2 regions of the Shimia sp. MMG029 genome follow, and region 1 is predicted to be linked to the other one. Evidence: riboswitches for the same ligand, from Rfam matches in the RefSeq annotation. Region 1 holds a riboswitch; the other holds the start of a gene.
The links. A riboswitch is a leader RNA that binds a small molecule or an ion and turns the genes downstream of it on or off. The one in region 1 is predicted to bind cobalamin.
Positions count from the first base shown of each region.

Region 2: it holds a riboswitch for cobalamin, as region 1 does, so the genes downstream of both, PJL69_RS20065 (TonB-dependent receptor plug domain-containing protein) here and PJL69_RS06225 (DUF1636 domain-containing protein) in region 1, are expected to answer to the same signal.

Region 1 covers NZ_JAQJIM010000001.1:1,299,154-1,303,363, reverse strand. Annotated here, with positions in the region: gene cobN (cobaltochelatase subunit CobN) at 1-784, opposite strand, end outside; gene cobW (cobalamin biosynthesis protein CobW) at 791-1,888, opposite strand; gene PJL69_RS06225 (DUF1636 domain-containing protein) at 1,885-2,268, opposite strand; cobalamin riboswitch at 2,346-2,562, opposite strand; gene cobO (cob(I)yrinic acid a,c-diamide adenosyltransferase) at 2,604-3,221, shown strand; gene PJL69_RS06215 (Lin0512 family protein) at 3,221-3,571, shown strand; gene PJL69_RS06210 (Lin0512 family protein) at 3,568-3,912, shown strand; gene PJL69_RS06205 (cobyric acid synthase) at 3,916-4,210, shown strand, end outside.
Region 2 covers NZ_JAQJIM010000019.1:5,340-9,549, forward strand. Annotated here, with positions in the region: gene PJL69_RS20060 (ABC transporter substrate-binding protein) at 1-280, opposite strand, end outside; gene PJL69_RS20065 (TonB-dependent receptor plug domain-containing protein) at 282-2,177, opposite strand; cobalamin riboswitch at 2,339-2,540, opposite strand; gene PJL69_RS20070 (hypothetical protein) at 3,108-3,314, opposite strand; partial or broken gene PJL69_RS20075 (hypothetical protein) at 3,321-4,210, opposite strand, start outside.

The DNA.
Region 1 (4,210 bases):
TCACAATGGCGGCAGGTGCAAGGGTGCGCAGGGTTTCGGCTAGCCATGCGGCCGATGCGGGCACTTTGAGGGAAGGGGCAAACAGGCCCACCACATCAAAACCTCGTGCGCGAAACTCCTCAAACATGGCCTCAATTGGCGCGGTGTCGGCGGAACTGACGTAAGCACGATAAAAGGTCAGGGCAATCAGTGGTTTTGCAGGATCGCGCGCAGCAAGAGGATCAGATAGGCCCGTCTCAGGCGTCCAGCCGCCGTGATCCGGCAGGGCTTTGGAGCCCATGACCGGCTTGGCATAAAGCCCTGCAGACAGGGCGAGTTGTGCCAAAGCGGCCTGTGCGGCAATGGCGCCGCCGGTGTCGCAAAGATGCGTCAGGCGGTGCAGAGTGGACACCGGGAGGGTGGACACCTCATCCAATCGTGTGTCAGGGCGGCCATCTGCGGGCAGCACCGCTAGGGCGATGTCCTTTTCCGCTGCAAGGGCCTGCACCTGTTGAATGCCGTATTGCCAGTAAGAAATGCCGCCAATCAGACGGATAAGGATGGCTTTGGCGCCAGACAGCGTTTGGTCAATATAGGTGTCGACTGACAGCGGGTGTTTCAACGCTGTCAGATTGGCAAGGCGCAGCGTTGGCAGATCGCCATTGCTGCGGTGCCAGCCTGCCGCGAAAGCCCCAAGGTCGCTGTCAGAAAAAGACAGCACCACCAGATCGGCCGGGGACTGGCCCAGATCCATCGGGGTTTCGGCCTCATCAAGGCCATGGCTTTCGCGAAAGACTACATGCATGGCAGTTTAGTCTACCAGAGCTGCGTGGATCGCATCCACATTTACGTCATGATGTTCAGCAATCACGACCATCCGGCCCTGACGGCCTTCTTCGGCCTTCCATGGGCGATCAAACTGATGCCGCACGCGTGCGCCCACCGCCTGCACCAAAAGGCGCATCGGTTTGCCTTCAACCGCGGCGTAGCCTTTGACGCGCAGAATGTTGAGATCTTTGGCCATTTTTTCAATCTTGGCAGCAAAAGCCGCAGGATCGGATTGTTCAGGCACATCCACGACAATGCTGTTGAAAGCATCGTGATTGTGGTCGTGGTGGTGATCATGGTGATGGTCGTCGTCATGATGGTGATCGTCGTGATCATGCGCGTGATGATGATCTTCGTGATGGGAAGGGCGGGCCTCCAGATCGTCTTCTGCGGCGGCTTCCAGACCAAGGATCACACGCGGGTCTACATCGCCTTCAGCCACTTCAACCACCGGCAGGGCGCGGGGTGCTTTTGACAGGACGATCTCTTTGGCCTTGGCAACGCCCTCGGGGCCTGCGAGGTCAGGTTTTGTCAAAAGCACGATGTCGGCGCAGTTGATTTGATCGAGAAACACCTCAGACAGAGGGGTTTCGTGATCCAGACCTTCATCCGCTTCGCGCTGCGCATCCACAGCAGCCACATCAGTTGCAAAGCGGCCATCGGCGACAGCCTCCGCATCAGCCAGAGCGATCACGCCGTCCACAGTGATCTTGGAGCGGATATCGGGCCAGTCAAACGCCTTCAGCAGCGGTTTTGGCAAGGCCAGGCCAGAGGTTTCAATCAGGATGTGCTCTGGGCGGGTCTCAAGGTTCATCAGGGCTTCGATCGTGGGGATGAAATCATCGGCCACGGTGCAGCAGATGCAGCCATTCGCCAGCTCCATGATGTTTTCCGCTGGGCAGTCCGGAATTGCGCAGGATTTCAGGATCTCGCCATCCACGCCAACATCGCCAAATTCATTCACGATTACTGCGAGGCGTTTGCCCTGCGGCTTTGTCATGAGGTTGCGCACCAGCGTTGTTTTGCCGGATCCCAGAAAGCCGGTGATGACGGTGACGGGAAGTTTTTCAAGAGTGCTCATTCAGGGATCTCCAGTGGGGGAATGCGTGCAATGCAGTTTTTGCGGAAGTGGGTCGAGCGTTCACGCCAAGGCACCAGCCCATCGACGGTTTCGGCGTATTTGGTCACGCCCTCGGCAACCAGCTCCGCGTCGTCTGCGCCAGTGAAATTGCCATAGACGTAGGTCCAGCGTTCATCGCCACCACGAATGGTGACCGAGCAGCCAGAGTCGCAGTTGGAAAAGCATGCCACGCCTTTCACAGTCACGTTGTCCGGCAAATCTGACGCCCTGAGGGCTTCAAACAGCTGGGTGCCGGGGCGTGGCCCTTCAATGTCGGTGGGCTGACCTGCACGGCAGGTGGTGCAGACAAGCAGGTCGACTGGAGCGGATGCATCAGCCATCAGTTTTGGTCCCTTCGCAGGGACGGGGGCACACGGGACATCATAAAGAGAGCCCAACACCGAAACACCCCGTCCGGTTTATGTCTTCTCCGCTGGCAGGTCTCCCGGCTTGCAGATTTCAGAGCTTGCGCTCTGGTGGCCCTCCTGCCTTCCCGGATCGCTCCAGTGGCTGTGGCGGACCTCTCCGGTCACGGTCGCGGGGGCGGCTGCGCTTTGGGCCTTGACGTCGGACCCGTTTCACATTCCCTTTTCACCTGCCCCGAGGGAGCAGGAACCAACGACACCTCGAATGGGCAATGATTGCGGCCAAGTCAAGCGGGAACGGAGAGGCACGAATGTCTGAAAACACGGATCAGAACGAACGCCACAAGGCCAAGATGGCGAAAATCAAGGCAGCGCGGGACCGTATGATGGCCACCAAGACCGAGGAAAAGGGCCTCATCATGGTCCACACCGGGCCGGGCAAGGGCAAGAGCTCGTCTGGGTTTGGTATGATCATGCGCTGTATTTCGCATGGCATGCCCGTCGCCGTGGTGCAGTTTATCAAGGGGACCTGGGCGACGGGAGAGAGAGATTTTCTGCGCACGCACTTCAAAGATGAGGTGAAATTTCACGTTTCAGGGGAAGGGTTTACCTGGGAGACGCAGGATCGTGAGCGTGACATTGCCAAAGCGCAGGCGGGCTGGGAGCTTGCTAAAGAGCTGATCCGTGATCCGGCAAATCGCTTTGTGATGCTGGATGAAATCAACATCGCGCTGCGCAACGACTATCTGGATATCGACGAGGTGGTCGATTTTCTGCTGAGCGAAAAGCCGGACATGACTCACGTTCTTTTGACTGGACGCAATGCCAAGCCGGAGCTGATTGAGGCCGCCGATCTGGTGACGGAGATGACCCTGCTGAAACATCCGTTCCGCGATGGCATCAAAGCGCAGGCGGGGGTGGAGTTCTGATGGCGATCAAACGCCTTCTCACCGAATTTGGCATGGGCTCTTCGCTGCGCCGTCAGGACTACACCGAGGCGGCGAGCCGGGCTGTGAAAGACGCGCTGTGGCACAATTCGATCAATCTGGCGGAGTTGTTCGGCAAGGACAAATCAGAGATGATCATCACCGTTGAGGTGGCGGTGCAGCAACCGGAGCAGATTGACACCGCGGTGATTGCGGCGATCTTCCCTTATGGGCAGGTCACAGTTGTGCCGGTCAAAGGCGGGCTGGACGTGCCGCGCAATGATGGGGGCAACCCTACGGTGATGTCCAATGTGGCGATTTCGGTGGCTTTGGATGTGGAGGTCGCGGCATGAGCGAGCAGCGTTTCATCATCGAAATGGGCATGGGCAACGACCAATACGGGCAGGATTACACCAAGGCTGCGGCCCGTGCGATCGAGGATGCGATTCGCCATTCTTCGATCCCGATGTTTGCCGCTTTAGGCAAAGATCCCAAAGAGATGCGTGTGCAGGTGACAGTCGGCGTCCAAGACCCGGAGCAAGTGGATTGTGACGCATTGGTTGCGCGTTTGCCACGCGGGCGCGCGGAGGTGAAAGCGGTCTTTGGGGGTATGAATGTGACAAATCCCGATGACGGAAACGTGCTTGTCATCGCCTCTGCGGCGGTGGAGGCCTTCCTCCCAAAACAGGGCTGAGCCATGGGCAAAGCGATTATGATTCAGGGCACAGGCTCCAACGTTGGCAAGTCGATGCTTGTGGCGGGGTTGTGCCGGGCGGCGACGCGTCGGGGTCTGTCTGTGGCACCGTTTAAGCCGCAGAACATGTCCAACAACGCGGCTGTGACCTCTGATGGCGGCGAGATCGGCCGGGCGCAAGCGTTGCAGGCGCTGGCCTGCGGCAAGGCGCTGACTGTGGACATGAACCCAGTGCTTTTGAAGCCGGAAACCGATGTGGGCTCACAGGTGGTGGTGCAGGGAAAGCGGCTGACCACGG
Region 2 (4,210 bases), on a different contig from region 1:
CCTCGGCACGCCCGTGATTGATCTCATAAGCGCGAGCCTCTTCCACCATGGCGGAGCTGCGGCTGTCCAAAGCGAGATAGGACACCGACAACAATTGCCTAGGCGCTGCAATCATCATTGCGAGCTGATCTGTACAGAGGTTCATTGAGACGACACGCTGTGGATGCGCGGGAAACTCAGATGAAGGTGGCACAGAAAGCGGCTCAGCCGCCTCCTGCGCCTGAGCGGCCCCACCCAAAAGCAGCACCGCCAACATTGATATGAGATGCGTCAAACGCATTTTAGAAAGATGCACTTATACCAAGATATGCGGTGCGTTCCTGACCATAGTAGCCCCAGGCCTCTGAATATTCTTCATCAAAGAGATTGATGATACGACCCGTGAGCATCAAGTTCTCCGTAAGCTCATACTGCCCGGCAAGGTTTACAACTGTGAAAGAGGGCAGTTTTGTTGTCGGGTTGTTTGGCCATGGGCGAAACCACTCGGTGTCATAACTGCCGTTAACGTAGCGCAATTCCGCCGTGGCAACGGCGCGATCATTCAGGAAGGACGTGCGCGCCTGAAGGGCAAATTCATGCTCTGGGCGGCGCACCAAAGGGGCCCCTGTTGGGTCTTCGCCATCGCCATAAGAATAGCTCGCTTTCAGATCGAGCCAGTCGTTGACAGTCCAGTCGCCGGTTACCTCGAGCCCTTGACGCACGCTGGTGCCTGTCAGGTTGACGGCTGTCATACCTGCAGAAGAAATCATGTCGTCAATTTCATTGCGATAGATGGTAACGCCCAACATGCCGCGACCATCTGCAAACGTCCAATCTGCGCCCAGTTCAAAGCTGAGACTTTCTTCGGGCTTGAGGTCGGGATTGCCGACGAACTGGCCCGGAGAATAGCCAAACTGCTCATACATGGTGGGGTTGACCGTCGCCTGCCCCAAGGACCCGCGCAAACGCAGATCGGTGCCGGGGATGCGGTAGGCCGCAGACAGGTTCCAAGAGAACGGATTTTCAAAAACATCGATGTCATCGTAGCGAATGCCCGCCTGCACATCGACGCCATTGGAAAAAATACCCTGATAATCAATTGCGATCGCGCGCGTGTTGCGCTCTTGCGTGCCTTCAGACCACGGCGACGAAATGTCCATGCTCTCTGTCTGTGCTTCCAGTCGCACATTCAGCTTTTGATTGGAACTCCGTGCCGCCTGTCCATCCAGCGAGAAGGTGGAGGTGTATTTGAAACTCTGGCGGTCAGACGCGTATTTTGATGGTGTCGCGGTATTGGGGTCTGACACTGACTCCTGATCCATTCCCGAGAGTTCGAAACGATGGAGCCACAAATCATCGCGCGTTTCGGCTTCCAGCCAGATTGCCCCGGATTGCTGCTCAATGTGCGTTTCCTTGAGTGGCAGCGCAAGGTATCCGTCAGGCGTTTGCGACACTGCGGTCGAGTAATAGGTATAGTCCTGATCTAGATCGCGGAATGTAAAGCCAATCCGCACCCCACCATCGCCCAAGTAGGTATCACCGGACAGGTTGATGTTGCGCACCTCGTTGTCGGCATTCGGCATACCTGGCGCGGCGTAGTTATAATCTTCGCGATTTTGCTCCAGCGAGAAAGACAGCTGCCCTGTATCAAAGCCTTGGCGCACATAGAGGTTGGCGTTGTACTGATCGTCCTTTGCTGCCTCCAGACTGCCGCCATAGGAGAGGCCCTGCTTGCTGGCTCGCTTGGTGGTGATGGCTATCACGCCCGACATTGCCGAGGTGCCATAAATTGCAGACTGAGGGCCGCGCAGGACTTCGATTTTTTCGATGTTGGCGACTGGCATGCTGCTGAAGTTGAAAGATCCTTGCAGCGCGCTGTTGATCTCCACGCCATCGACCAGAACTTTGACGTGGTTGCTTTCACCGCCGCGAATGAAAACCCCAGTGATGGTGCTGCCTGTAGACGCCACAGACACCCCTGGGAGTGCCCGGAGCGCATCTTGAACCCGCATTATGCCGCGTTCTCTGATCTCATCAGCGGTGACGACGCTGTAGGATCGCGTAAAGTTTTCCGCTTCGATCCCTGTCAGACCGCCGCTGACAATAATTTCGCCAAGATCGGTATATTCCTGCGCCAGAGCTGTTTGCGCAAAAACCAGCGCCAATGCGCTGGAGCCGCTTAAGATGTGTTTTTTCATGTCCCATCTCCACGGAAATCGGCAAACGACTCCCGCATTTCGGCCCGCAAAATAGGGGCCCATTTTTTATCAAATTGCCTTTGGAGAAATCTCTCCGCAGACGGTGAAGCAAGTGCCACCACTACGGAAGGTCCGCTGCCCTCGACGCGCCCCGCGTCCGGACCAGGTGAACATTCTGGCAGGTCTCCTGACTTGCGGGTCATCGCGCCCTCGGGCCTTCCCATCTCCGCCGGAGACAGTGGCATATGCCGAGGTTGCTCACCGCTTACAGTTGCGGGGGCAGTTGAGGATTTGGCCGACGCCGCACCTCATTCCCTTTTAACCGGATGGAAACTCCACCGGACCAGAACGGGTCGGAGCTAGCCAGAGAAAGACCAAGGTGTCAATTACGAATTTGAGAATGCGATTGCGCTTTGGATAGTGGACCAGCTAAGTGTCGTTAGGCGCCGGCTCTTAGCTCTGAACTGCAGGCGTTAAGTTCAGTCGGGCAGTCTTTTGGCCTTTAGCGCAATCGACAAAGTAGTTCAGGTGCGATGTCACAGTTTAATGTTCTCTTGCGGTGAGTTCCGCGAGATCAAACGCGCTTCACGGACTGTTTCTTAAAGAACTCTTTGCCGGCCGGGTTTGTCGTATCCAGAGGCAACCAGACGATCTGCCCGCCATCCAAGCAAAGTTGGTCTGGCTGCTCTGGGGAATAAACAACTTCTCCGCGCGCAATCAGCGGCGCCACGCCCAACTCTAATAGCTCTCGGGCACCACGCAGCGCTGCTTCGCTGCTGCCAGCACCTCCCCACAATACTCAGGGACAAAGTACCCCCAAACCCCGCCCTCGCAGTGTAGGACAGCCGGAAAAAGCTGCTGCTGTGGGCAATCTGTCTTCGGCATTTGCGTCCTCAAGTTCCAAAACGTTGGCCCCAAATTCCAGCCTAGCTATTTTTCTACCTCATCAGATAGCTCATCAGAAAAGCGTTTCATGTCAAAACCTGCATCTATTGGGCCCATCAACTGAACCTTCTCTTGGAGCCCCCGCATTTTGGCTAACAGCTCCTCATAGCCAGTGTCTGATGCATCGCTCGGTTCAGCTGTCTGACCGGGTTCCGGTAGGCCTTCTTCTTCGATATCTTCCTTGTCGCTCATGCCAACTCACTCCCAATTCACCAAGCGCTTGTCGTAAACGCGGACCAGCCTCTCACCACAATTGACTGGCGGCACATCCTCACGATCCAGCCGTCGCGCCAAATGTATCGCTGCCACCTTCTGGCGTAGCGCCATCTGCCCAAGCGTAACATATCTTGCTTGGAACTGCTGAATGCTCGACCAAGCAATATAAGTTTTTGCACGATTGGTGTCGGGGTTTTGATGCAAAATCTCGCGCAAATAGCCGTTGTCTCTTAGCGAACGAATGGAGCCCACATTGATCTGAAGGTGGCGCGCGGCTTCGGGTAACGTCAGGTCGCGCGCCAGGTCAACAGCTTTGCTGCCGCACACCGCATCCCAGTCAATTTCGATAGCATGCAAACCGTCTCCCATTCCGGCGCAGAGAGCCCCGTTCAGTTCGCCCTGTTTCCACATGGAGATCACCCGCGCTAAAGGAATGCCTCTGACGCGACAGAACTCTCTCATGGGCGCGGTAGACTTGCCTGGAAGAGGCGCTGGCAAGGTCGCGACATCAGCCAGTAGCCCGTTCACTTCCTCACGAAAGAGATAGCGTCGTGATGACAACAGCTTGAGCGTGGTGAGAACGCCCAGGTTCTGCAGCGCTTTCAACTGCTCAGGAAAAATACCAAGCTGCTTGGTCACTTCGGCAAATGTGGTCAACTTGGCCTTAAATACGCGCACCCTTTGGGTCTCCTCTGCAGAAATCTCGGTGCGTTTCAAAACCTCTTCTTTCGGTATGCCTTCAAGATACCCAAGCATCAATTTGAGCGTGACGGCCCCCAGCCCTGTGCGCTTGCGTGCCTCCTCAATGGTAAGCAATTCCCGTTTTTGTGGGCTTTTGCCAAACACCTGTTTGTCTGTGGGCACCGGGTAAA